Corallococcus sp. EGB: one gene and its partner. The protein of the gene in region 2 interacts with the protein of the main gene of each other region in a pairwise test. Links are inferred from orthologs where the notes say so. Each region holds a gene or a part of one and is shown on either strand. Other genes may lie near its edges. The genes, in order: rpsL and rimP.

Evidence for each region.
Region 1: the proteins of rimP (region 2) and rpsL interact in binary tests that used the Escherichia coli proteins (3 or more experiments, as listed by UniProt). The link is inferred for Corallococcus sp. EGB from one-to-one orthologs.

The regions. Positions count from the first base shown.
Region 1 is NZ_CP079946.1:3,729,116-3,735,011, reverse strand. The notes cover bases 1,815-4,695. They hold rpsL (30S ribosomal protein S12), read right to left. Parts: upstream 3,501-4,695; coding sequence 3,129-3,500; downstream 1,815-3,128. Other genes in these bases: KYK13_RS15670 (hypothetical protein), read right to left, coding at 4,213-4,695; rimI (ribosomal protein S18-alanine N-acetyltransferase), read right to left, coding at 3,722-4,216; rpsG (30S ribosomal protein S7), read right to left, coding at 2,490-2,960; fusA (elongation factor G), read right to left, coding at 1,815-2,382. In the rest of the region: tuf (elongation factor Tu), read right to left, coding at 1-161; more of fusA, read right to left, coding at 301-1,814; more of KYK13_RS15670, read right to left, coding at 4,696-4,953; molecular chaperone DnaJ, read left to right, coding at 5,076-5,896. UniProt on the Escherichia coli protein: With S4 and S5 plays an important role in translational accuracy. Interacts with and stabilizes bases of the 16S rRNA that are involved in tRNA selection in the A site and with the mRNA backbone.
Region 2 is NZ_CP079946.1:7,193,312-7,199,209, forward strand. The notes cover bases 1-2,883. They hold rimP (ribosome maturation factor RimP), read right to left. Parts: upstream 1,744-2,883; coding sequence 1,258-1,743; downstream 1-1,257. Other genes in these bases: nusA (transcription termination factor NusA), read right to left, coding at 1-1,187; KYK13_RS29220 (carbon-nitrogen hydrolase family protein), read left to right, coding at 1,953-2,756. Outside these bases: KYK13_RS29225 (FecR family protein), read left to right, coding at 2,886-3,296; KYK13_RS29230 (peptidoglycan-binding protein LysM), read left to right, coding at 3,293-4,144; KYK13_RS29235 (HD domain-containing phosphohydrolase), read left to right, coding at 4,171-5,886.

The DNA of each region.
Region 1 (5,896 bases), 3.5 Mb from region 2 along the record:
GGCGCCTTGTCAATCTGGTCGTACGCCAGGAACGTGGCGCCGCCCGTCTTCGCCAGCACCTTCGTGATGGCCGCCGTCAGCGACGTCTTGCCGTGGTCCACGTGCCCAATCGTTCCGATGTTCACGTGGGGCAGGCTGCGATCGAACTTTTCCTTGGACATGAACCGCTCCTCACGACGCCGCCGGTGCAACTCCGGCGGTATGGGACTACGGGGGAACTTCCGAGGGGTGCTGCGTGTGCTTCAAAGCTGCTGGAACGTCAACAGAATTCGCCCGGCAGCCCCCCTGGCGGGCAGAAGCTCAGTAGACAGGGTTGAGCGCTGACTTCGGCGCCGGTGCGTAGTGCTTGAACTGCATCGTGTAGGTCGCCCTTCCCTGGCTCTTGCTGCGCAGGTCGGTCGAGTACCCGAACATGGCGGCCAGGGGCACCTCCGCCTGGATGGCCTGCACCCCACCGGGCCGGGGCGTCATGCCGAGAATCTTTCCGCGGCGGCCGTTCAGGTCACCGATGACGTCGCCCATGGCGGCCTCCGGGGTGACGACCTCGGTGGCCATGATGGGCTCCAGGAGGACGGGGTTCGCCGCGCGGACCGCGTCCTTGAAGGCCATGGAGCCGGCGATCTTGAACGCCATCTCCGACGAGTCCACGTCGTGCATGGAGCCGTCGTAGGCCTCCACCTTCACGTCCACCATGGGGTAGCCGGCGACGGGGCCATTCTGCATGGCCTCCTTCGCGCCGTCGCGCGCGGCGTCCACGAACTCCTTGGACACGGCGCCGCCGGTGATGGTGCTGACGAACTCGAAGCCCTTGCCCGGCTCGTTCGGGGACACGCGCAGGTGGATGTGGCCGTACTGCCCCTTGCCGCCCGTCTGGCGGATGTACTTGCCTTCCGCCGCCTTCGTCGTGGTCACCGTCTCGCGGTAGGCCACCTGCGGCTTGCCGATGTTCGCGTCCACCTTGAACTCGCGCAGGAGGCGGTCGACGATGATTTCGAGGTGCAGTTCGCCCATGCCGGCGATGAGCGTCTGCCCCGTCTCCTCGTTGGTGCGCACGCGGAAGGACGGGTCCTCCATGGCCAGCCGCTGCAGGGCCTGGATGATCTTGTCCTGATCCGCGGTGGACTTCGGCTCGATGGCGATGTCGATGACCGGCTCGGGGAACTCCATCCGCTCCAGGATGATGGGCTGCTTGTCGTCACAGAGCGTGTCGCCCGTGGTGGCGAGCTTCAGGCCCACCACCGCGCAGATGTCGCCGGCGTAGCACTCGGTCAGCTCGTCCTTCTTGTCCGCGCGCATCTGCACGAGCCGGCTGATGCGCTCGCGCTTGCCCTTCACGGAGTTCCAGGCCGCCGTGCCCGCCTCCAGCTTCCCCGAGTAGACGCGCAGGAAGGTCAACGTCTGCGAGGAGAACGACGGGTCGTTCATGATCTTGAACGCCAGCGCGCTGAAGGGCGCATCGTCGCGCGTCTCGCGGATGGCGTCCTCGCCCTTGGGCGTCTTGCCGTGGATCGGCGGGATGTCCAGCGGGCTGGGCAGGTAGTCCACCACCGCGTCCAGCAGCGGCTGCACGCCCTTGTGGCGGAACGCCGAGCCGCAGAACACCGGGAACAGCTTCAGCCCCACGCAGCCCTTGCGGATGGCGGCGCGCACCTCGTCCTCGGTCAGCTCCTCGCCGTTGAGGAACTTCTCCGTGAGCGCGTCGTCCTGCTCGGCCGCGGCCTCCAGGAGCTCCCCGCGCGCGGCGGCGGCGGCGTCCTGGTACTCCGCGGGGATGTCCTGGATGTCGAAGCGGCTGCCCTGCTCCGCGTCCTGGAACACCAGCGCCTTCATGCGGACGAGGTCGATGACGCCCTTGAGCTTGTCCTCGCTGCCCAGGGGCAGCTGCATGCGCACCGGACGCGCGCCCAGCTTCTCCTTGATGGTGCCGACGGACATCTCGAAGTCCGCGCCCACGCGGTCCATCTTGTTGATGAAGCAGATGCGCGGGACCTTGTAGCGGTCCGCCTGGCGCCACACCGTCTCCGACTGCGGCTCCACGCCGTTGACCGCGTCGAACACGGCGATGGCGCCGTCGAGCACGCGCAGCGAGCGCTCCACCTCGATGGTGAAGTCCACGTGTCCCGGCGTGTCGATGATGTTCACGCGGTAGCGCTGGCCCATCCGCTCCCAGAAGGCGCTGATGGCCGCGGACGTGATGGTGATGCCGCGCTCGCGCTCCTGCACCATCCAGTCCGTCGTGGTGGTGCCTTCGTGCACCTCGCCCATCTTGTGGATGGCGCCTGTGTAGAACAGGATCCGCTCGGTGGTGGTCGTCTTGCCGGCATCGATGTGCGCCATGATGCCGATGTTGCGGTAGCGCTCGAGGGGGAACTCACGGGGCATGACTCGGTTCCTTCCGGACGTCTCAAGGTGCTGCCAGGGCAGATAAACGAAACCGCCCGGACGCTGGCAGCGCATCCGGGCGGCGACCGCGAAGCCCCTGACGGGACCTACCAGCGGTAGTGAGCGAAGGCCTTGTTGGCTTCCGCCATCTTGTGCGTGTCTTCACGCTTCTTCACCGCGTTGCCGCGGTTGTTGGCGGCGTCCATGATCTCGCCGGCCAGCTTCTCCTGCATGGTCTTCTCACCGCGCGCCTTGGCGTAGGTGATGATCCAACGCATGCCCAGCGCGACGCGGCGGTCCTGACGGACCTCCACGGGCACCTGGTAGGTGGCGCCACCGACGCGGCGGCTCTTCACCTCGAGGACGGGCTTCACGTTGTCCAAGGCCTTCTTGAAGGTCTTGAGGGGGTCTTCCTTCGCGCGCTCCTCGAGGAGGGCAAAGGCGCCGTAGCACACGCCTTCCGCGATGGACTTCTTGCCCTTGCGCATCAGGTCGTTGACGAACTTGGTGACGAGCCGGTCCTGGAACTTCGGATCCGGGAGAATCTTCCGCTTGGCGACTACGCGACGACGAGGCATCTCTTCCCTTACGCCCCACTCTCCTCGCCTGGAGGAAAGCCTTGTTCAGGGGCTTCAAGAACGACTGCTGGGAACTTCCAAGGACACTCCCCAGGGTGTGGGGCCAGCGTCCGACACTTCTTCAGGGACCGCGAAGGTGTTCCGCGCCAACGACGCGCGGGGGACCGACTAGCTGGGACGCTTCGCGCCGTACTTGGAGCGGCTCTGCTTGCGACCGGCAACGCCCACGGAGTCCAGCGTGCCGCGGATGATGTGGTAGCGAACGCCCGGGAGGTCCTTCACACGGCCGCCGCGGATCATGACCACCGAGTGCTCCTGGAGGTTGTGACCCACGCCGGGGATGTAGGAGGTGACCTCGATGCCGTTGGTGAGACGCACGCGGGCCACCTTGCGGAGGGCCGAGTTCGGCTTCTTCGGGGTCGTGGTGTAGACGCGCGTGCAAACACCGCGCTTCTGGGGGCACTCCTTCAGGGCAGGGCTCTTGCCCTTGATGTTGAGCTTCTCGCGGCCCTTGCGGACGAGCTGGCTGATGGTCGGCACTGAAACCTCTTCTTCGTGGGGACCCCGCGTCCGGAGACACGAAAGCGGAGCATATCTACCTACAGGCTACACAAAAGGCCCGCGAGTATAGGGAGGGCCCCCCGGGTGTCAAGCATGGCTTGCCCCTGGGCCAGAACCGGCCAGAGGACCCGGGTGCGTTCCCCGACACGCGAAAAACCTGGGACTGCGACGACGGCCGGACGCTCTACTCCCTTACGCCCCTAGAAGTCGAGGACCATCACGATCGCATCCTCGCCCTCGTCCACGTAGTAGTTCGGGCGGATGCCGACCGGACGGAAGCCCAGCGAGCGGTAGAGGTTGAGGGCGGACTCGTTGCCCCGGCGCACCTCCAGGGTGGCCAGCGAGCAGCGGCGGGCCACGCCCCGACGGAGCACCTCCTCCATCACGGTGCGCGCGACGCCGCGGCGGCGGTGCACGGGGGCGGTGGCGACGTTGAGGACGTGGACCTCGTCGTGGACGATCCAGAAGATGGCCAGGCCCAAGAGGTCCACGCCGCCCTCGGGCCGGGGCTCCTCCACGAGGAGGATGGTGGACCAGTCGTGCTGGAGCTCTCGCCCGAGCAGCTCCGTGGACCAGGGGTTCTTGAAGGACGCCTTCTCCAGCGCCATCACCGCCGGCATGTCGTCCACGGTCATCTGCCGGATGAGGAAGCCCTTCCCCTTGTCGGGCGTGCCGTCCTCCCTCAGCCGTCTCATCGCCGTGCCTCCCGCGCGAAGGGCGCCACCCGCCGCACCTGCGCCGACCTGCGTACTTCAGCCAGGGCCTGGGCCGCCAGCTCTCCGTAGCGCGCCCGCACCAGCTCCTCGCGGATGGCCGTGCGCGCCGCCTGGTCGAACTCACCGGGGTACAGGTCCCGGTGGGCGTCATAATGGTGACGGACCTCCGCCTCGCTCACCTGCGCCTTCAACCGGACGCGACTGTCGAGGATTCGCTCCGCCCGCAGCCCCCGCGCCAGCACGGTCTCCAGCGCGGCCCGGTCCACGCCATGCCGGTCCAGGAAGCGCCGGAGCGCCGCTTCGCCCCCCACGCGCGCCCGGAAGGCGTCCAGCCGGGCCTCCACCTCCGCCGGCTCCGCCGGGAAGGCCTGCAGGCGGTCCGCGCTCAGCACCTGGAGGCGCTGGTTGATGGACAGCTCCAGGGCGCTCCGGAGCGTCTGCTCATCCAACGGCTGGGCGGCGGCCTGCACGGCCCCCCGCTGGATCAGCGCCACCCGGGCCTCCATCTCCAGCTCGCTCAGGGTGAGGACCTGGCCCTCGATGACCGCCACGACCCGGTCCACCACCCTGCCCTCCTCCACGGCGGGGGCGGGTGTAGCGGCGTGAGCGGTCGCTCCGACCCCAGGGCCGAGCCCCAGGCCGGCTCCCAGGCTCATGGGAAGCAGCGCCCACGCCAGCCACAGGGGGGCCTTCCGGCGGGCGCGCGGTGGTGGCATGGCCTTCCTCATCTTGCGGCGACTGTAACCATCGCGGCCCTGTCCGGACATCCCGTGCTGGCGCTCACCGCCCCGCTGGTTACGTTCTCCCTTGTCGGGTACTGCACCACCCTTAAGAACTTATGGCTGACGACTACTACCAGATTCTGGGCGTGCCCCGGACGGCCTCGGCGGACGAGCTCAAGAAGGCCTTCCGGAAGCTGGCGCGCCAGCACCACCCCGACGTCAACCCGGGCGACAAGGCGGCGGAGGAGAAGTTCAAGCGCATCAACACCGCCTTCGAGGTGCTGGGCGACCCGAAGAAGCGCGCGCTGTACGACGAGTTCGGCGAGGACGCGGAGAAGATCGGCTTCGACGAGAAGAAGGCCGCGGCCTACCGCCAGTACCGCGCCGCCCAGGCGGCCGGGGGCAGCGGCGGCGGAGGCATCCCCTTCAGCACCGAGGGCGTGGACCTGGGGGACCTCTTCAACGACATCTTCGGACGCGCGGGCGGCGGAGGCGGTGGCGGCTTCGACATCAACGACCTGTTCAGCCGGGGCCGGGGCGGCAGCCGCTCCACGGCGGCGGAGCGCGGCGACGACCTGACGACCCGGGTCCACATCTCCCTCGCGGAGGCGGTCACCGGCACCGAGCGCACCCTGACCCTCCAGCGGCCGGGGCGCTGCTCCAGGTGCCATGGCGAGGGCAACACGGGGAAGCTCGTGACGTGCCCCACCTGCAACGGCACGGGGCGGGCCCGGCGGGGCGGCGCCATGTTCGGCGGGTCCGGTGTGTGCCCCACCTGCCGCGGCAGCGGGAAGGCCCCGGAGCCCTGCCCCCAGTGCGGCGGCAGCGGCATCAAGGAGGAGACGACCCGGCTGACGGTGAAGATTCCGGCGGGCGTCGTCACCGGCTCCAAGGTGCGGCTGGCCGGTCAGGGCGCGGCGGGCATCCAGGGGGGCCC
Region 2 (5,898 bases):
TCGTTGACACCCGGCAGGGCGCCCAGCGAGCGGCTGGCGAACTCGCGCATCTCCCGCACGCGGCTCTCGCTGTTGATGTCCAGCTTCCAGCCGGTCAGCTGCGCCGCCAGGCGCACGTTCTGCCCGCGCCGGCCAATGGCCAGCGACAGCTGGTCGTCCGGGACGATGAGCTCCATGGCGTGGTTGGCCTCGTCGATGATGACGCGGCTGACCTCCGCGGGGGCCAGGGCCGAGCACACGAAGCGCGCCGGGTCCTCGTCGTAGGGGACGATGTCGATCTTCTCTCCGCGCAGCTCCTGCACCACCGCCTGCACGCGGCTGCCCTTCATGCCCACGCACGCGCCCACAGGATCCACGTCCGAGTCGCGGCTGGACACGGCGATCTTCGCGCGGCCGCCCGGCTCACGCGCCGCCGCCTCGATGACGACGATGCCCTCGGCGATTTCCGGCACCTCCATCTCGAAGAGCTTGGTGAGCAGGTTCACGGACGCGCGCGACAACACGATCTGCGGGCCCTTGGACTCGCGCAGCACGTCCAGCACGTACGCCTGGACGCGGTCGCCCGGGCGGTAGGTCTCACGCGGGACCTGCTCGCGCACGGGCAGCACGGCCTCCGCGCGGCCCAGGTCCACGACGATGTTGCCGCGCTCGAACCGGCGGGCGATGCCGGTGACGATCTCGTTCTTGCGGTCCTTGTACTCGTTGAAGACGTTCTCACGCTCGGCGTCGCGGGTGCGCTGCAGGATGACCTGCTTGGCCGTCTGCGCCGCGATGCGGCCGAAGCCGCGGCGGAAGGTCTTCAGCCGGAGGATGTCCCCGTACTGGTCATCCTGGGCCTTGGCCTCGTTGGCGTCCTCGTCCCGGTAGAAGATCTGGAAGACGAGCTCGTCGCCGGGCTCCACCTCCATGCCCTTCTTGTGGGCCTCGTCCATGGTGATCTGGTTCACGGCCTGGACGGGGTCGGTGATCTCCGCGACCACGGTGATGGCCTGGAAGAGCTCCACGACGCCCTTCTCCGGGTCGTACTTGGCCTCGAGGTTGCGGTCCTGGCCAAAGTGCTTCTTGGCCGCGGTGTTCATCGCGTCCTCGAGGGTGGCAATGAGCACGGCCCGTTCGATGCCCTTGTCCTTGGCGACCTGATCCAGGACGAGGTTGAGGTTGACGGCCGGGTTGGCGGGCGTGGGCATGGCGTTGTCTTCTCCGGAAATGGGTCCACGGGCGGCCCTGGCGCGAACAGGGTCCCCTGTATGTTGGCTTCTAGAACTCGAACTCCAGGTGGGCCTTGGCGATGTCCTTGAAGGGGATGACGAACACGCCGCCCCCCTCCACGTCCACGGAGATGGCGTCGGCCGCCACTTCGGTGAGCGTGCCGCTGAAGTTCTTCCGCGGAGGATCACCCAGCGGGCCGAAGGTCTTCACCTTGACCTTCTGCCCCTTCACCCGTTGGAAGTGCGCCGGCTTCTTCAAGGGCCGGTTCACCCCGGGGCTGGACACCTCCAGGTTGTATTCCTGGGGGATGAAGTCCTCCACGTCGAGCACCGGATCCACGGCGCGCGACACCTGGGAGCACTCGTCCAGACCCACCCGGCCACCGGGCTTGTCGATGAACAGCCGCAACACCCAGCCCTCACGCTCGCGGACGTACTCCACGTCCAGGAGCTCCAGGCCTTCGTTCGCCACGATGGGTTCCAGCAGCGACGCCGCCTTCTCCTCCACCGTCTGTTTGATGTTCTTCGACTCCATGGCCAGGAAACAGGTCTCCAAAAACACAAAAAGCGGGCACGGCGGCCCACTTTTCGATGTGATGCGTCGAAAAATGTCGGGGCGTCCGTAACACACGCCCCCTCGGGGTGTAAAGGAAGGACACACCCCGAGGCGCCGGGTCAAACGTCCCCCGGGAACGAAGGATTCCCAGGGGTTCCGAGTGACGTCGGTGGCGTTATAACGCCCGCATGCACCTCATCGCCGCCGCACAGATGGTGTCCACCGCGGACAAGGCCCACAACCTGGATGTGGCCACGCGCCTCGTGCGCCAGGCCGCCTCCCTGGGTGCCCACCTCGTGGGCCTGCCGGAGAACTTCTCCTGGATGGGCCCGGAGCCCGAGCGCCCCTCCGCGGCGGAGGGCCTGGATGGCCCCACCCTGAGCCGGATGGCGGAGCTGGCCCGGGGGACGAAGACGACGCTGCTGGCCGGCTCCATCCTGGAGGAGGGAGCGCCCGGCGGCCGGCTCTACAACACCAGCGTCCTCTTCGGCCCGGACGGCGCCCGCCTGGCCGTCTACCGGAAGATGCACCTGTTCGATGTGGACGTGGGTGACGGGGCCACCTACCAGGAGTCCGCGGCGGTGGCGCCGGGGACGGAGGTGGTGGCGGCGGACACGGCGGTGGGACGGCTGGGCATGAGCGTCTGCTACGACCTGCGCTTCCCGGAGCTGTACCGGCGGCTGTCCCGGGACGGGGCGACGCTGCTCGCGGTGCCGGCGGCCTTCACGATGATGACGGGCAAGGACCACTGGGAGGTGCTGCTGCGCGCCCGGGCCATCGAAAACCAGGCCTACGTGCTGGCCCCGGCCCAGGGAGGGCGGCACTCCGCGCAGCGGCTGACGTACGGCCACGCGATGGTGGTGGACCCGTGGGGCCTGGTGACGGCGCGGGCCTCCGAGGGCGAGGGCCTGGCGGTGGCGCCGGTGGACCCCGAGCTCCAGGCACGCATCCGGCGGAATTTGCCGTGCCTGGCGCACAGACGGCTGGACTGAGCAGGCGCTCGTGAAGAAGCGGGGGTGGGAGGCCCTTCCCGCGCGGCTTTTCCGGCTAGAGTGGTCCGCAGGAAGACCCCTCTGGTGAACGCACGACGCTGGCCCCCCCTGCTTTTCGCGGTCGCACTCATGGCCCTTCCTCCCGGCTGCACCGCCGATGAGAAGCCTCCTGGGCCCGCCGAGGCGCCCCTGCCTCCGCCCGCGCCCCGCGCGCACCTGCGGGAGCTGACGGGGGACGTGCAGATCAAACGCGCGGTGGCGGACGAGTGGAGCCCCGCGCGCGACGAGTTGCCCCTCTACGAAAACGACAAGGTCCGCACCGAGGCCGGGGCCAGCGCCCAGGTCGTGTTCGCCAACGGAAGCACGCTGCACCTGGGGGGCGATTCCCTGGTGGGCATCGCGGAAAGCAAGCTTCGAACGGACGTCACCGTCCTCCGGGGACGGGTGGACGCCACCTTGGAGAAACCGGCCGCCCAGTCGCTGTCCGTCACCACCCCATCCGCCACGGTTCGTGCGGGCAGGAAGATTGAATTCCAATGAAGGCCGCCCTCTGGCTCAGCGCGTGGATGGGGCTGTCCGTGGTGCCCTCGACGGCCCCGACCTCGGTGGGGCGCCAGTCACCGGATGGCTCGGCGCCTTCCGGCGACAGCGCCGCGGCGGCCGCGCGCAAGGCGCCCGGCACGGAGCCGCAGACGGCGCTCAAGGCGCTGGAGATGTCGCGCGCGGCGGTGACGGCCGCGCCGGACGACGCGCGCCGCCGCGAGGCCGAGTCCCGCCTGAAGGAAGCGGAGGCGCACTTCCAGGCCGCCCGGTACGCGGAGGCGCTGCACAAGGCGGACGAGGCGTGGGCGCTGCTCAACCCGCCCCAGCCGTCCAACTTCACGGTGGAGGTGGACCATGACGGCGGAACCACCACCGTCACCCACCGCCAGGGGCCTCCGGTCACCGTGGAGGCGCAGCACGCCACCCGGGTGCTGGCCAGGGGCGAGTCCGTGCGCGTGCAGCAGGGCACCGTGCTGCCGGAGCCGCCCGGCGCGCCGCTGCTCGGGCAGCCCGCGGACAACGCCCGCTTCACGCTGAAGCCGGCGCCCGGGGGACTGCTGGGGCCGGTGACGCTGTCGTGGACTTCCGTGGCGGGCGCCACGCGCTACGAGGTGGAGGTCGTCGCGGAGGGCGTGGAGGGGGGGGCGACGCCGGCGCCGGTGCGCTCGGTGGTGGCCTCGCGGCAATGGACATTGCCGTCGCTGCCCGCGGGCCGTTATCGCTGGACGGTGACGGCGGTGAGTCTGGAGCAGGGGCGGTCCCTGCCCTCGCAGACACGGCGCTTCGAGCTGGCCGCGGAATCGCTCGAACTCAACGTCAAGGTGAAGGACGGGTGGCAGAAGTAGCCGCCTTCCCCGCGAGGAGCCACCCCGTGCGATTGTTCAAGGTCATCCTCCTGCTGATGCTGGTGGTCAGCATCATCCCCACGGTGATGGTGGGCTGGGTGTCGGTGTCCCATACGCGCGAGCTGCTCATCCGCGACGCGCAGGAGCTGGCGCAGGAGCGCGTGAAGCAGCTGCGCCTGAAGGCGGAGAACTTCCTGGAGGAGCCCACGGCGCGCGTGGTGGGGCTGTCCAGCGTGCCGGGCGGCTTCTTCACCCTGCCGCGCGACACGCAGCGGCTGCACATCTCCGCGGTGCTCAACCAGCGCCCGGAGGTGCTGGCGCTCACCGTGTTCGGCGCGGACCGGCAGCGGCTGCCGGGGCTGCAGGCCTTCGCGGTGCACGACATGACGCCCAGCGCGGTGGCGGAGCACGAGGAGCGCGCGCGGGCCCTGCTGGACTCGGGGCTCACCGGGGTGCGCTATTCGGACGTCGTGGCGTCCCACGGCGGAGGCGGCGGGCCGGTGGTGACGCTGGCCTTCCCGGTGGGCGACCCGGTGCAGGGCTACATGGCCGCGGACCTCACGCTCGCGGGCCTGCGGCAGATGCTGTCCCAGGAGCGCGTGGGCAGCACGGGCTTCGCGTACCTGGCGGACCGGCGCGGCCGGCTGATTGCCGGCGGCGGAGACCTGGGCGCGGTGGGCGATGACGTGTCCAGGCGGCTGCCCCTGGCGCACCTGCTCAAGCAGCGCGAGGGCACGCCGGACACGGAGCTGTTCCACGTGGGCAACTTCGGCGAGGGGCGCGACGCGGTGGTGTCCGCGTACTCGGTGCTGCCGGAGGCGGGCTGGGCCATCGTGTCCGAGCAGCCGGTGGAGCACGCGTACCGCCAGGTGGAGACCATGGAGCGGCGCATCCTCCTGGGCCTGGGCGGCGCCATCCTGGTGGCGCTGGTGCTGGCGGCCATCTTCTCCCGCAACCTCACGCAGCCCCTGAAGACGTTCATCGCGACGTCGCTGGAGCTGGCGCGCGGCAAGTTCGGCGTGGAGGTGCACCTCAAGCAGAAGAACGAGCTGGGGGAGCTGGCCCAGACGTTCAACTACATGAGCAAGCAGCTCATGGCGTACGACATGGAGACGCGCGGCCTCTACGAGAGCCTGGAGAAGGGCTACCTGGAGACCATCGTCGCGCTGGCCAACTCCATCGACTCCAAGGACGCGTACACGCGTGGCCACAGCCAGCGGGTGGGCGACGTGGCGGTGGAGATTGGCAGGGAGCTGAAGCTCACCGAGCGCGAGCTGCGCCAGCTGCAGTACGGCGGCATCCTCCACGACATCGGGAAGATTGGCATCGCGGAGAACATCCTCTGCAAGCAGTCCCGGCTCACCGACCAGGAGATGGCGACGATGCGCGAGCACCCCGCCATTGGCGACGCCATCATCGGGCCCGTCAGCTTCCTGGTCCCGGTGCGCGCGTGCGTGCGCCACCACCACGAGCGCTGGGACGGCACGGGCTACCCGGACAAGCTGAAGGGCGAGGCCATCCCGCTGCTCGCGCGCATCGTGGCGTGCGCGGACACCTTCGACGCGTGCACCTCCACGCGCCCCTACCAGAAGGCCATGCCGCTGGAGAAGGCGATGGAGATTTTGGACAACCTCAGCGGCGCGCAGCTGGACCCCCGGGTGGTGCAGGCCCTGCGCGCGGTGCTGGCCCAGCGGGGCGTGCGGCTGGAAGGCCACCGGCAGCCCGTCAAGCTGGCGTCCTGAAGCCTGGGGCTC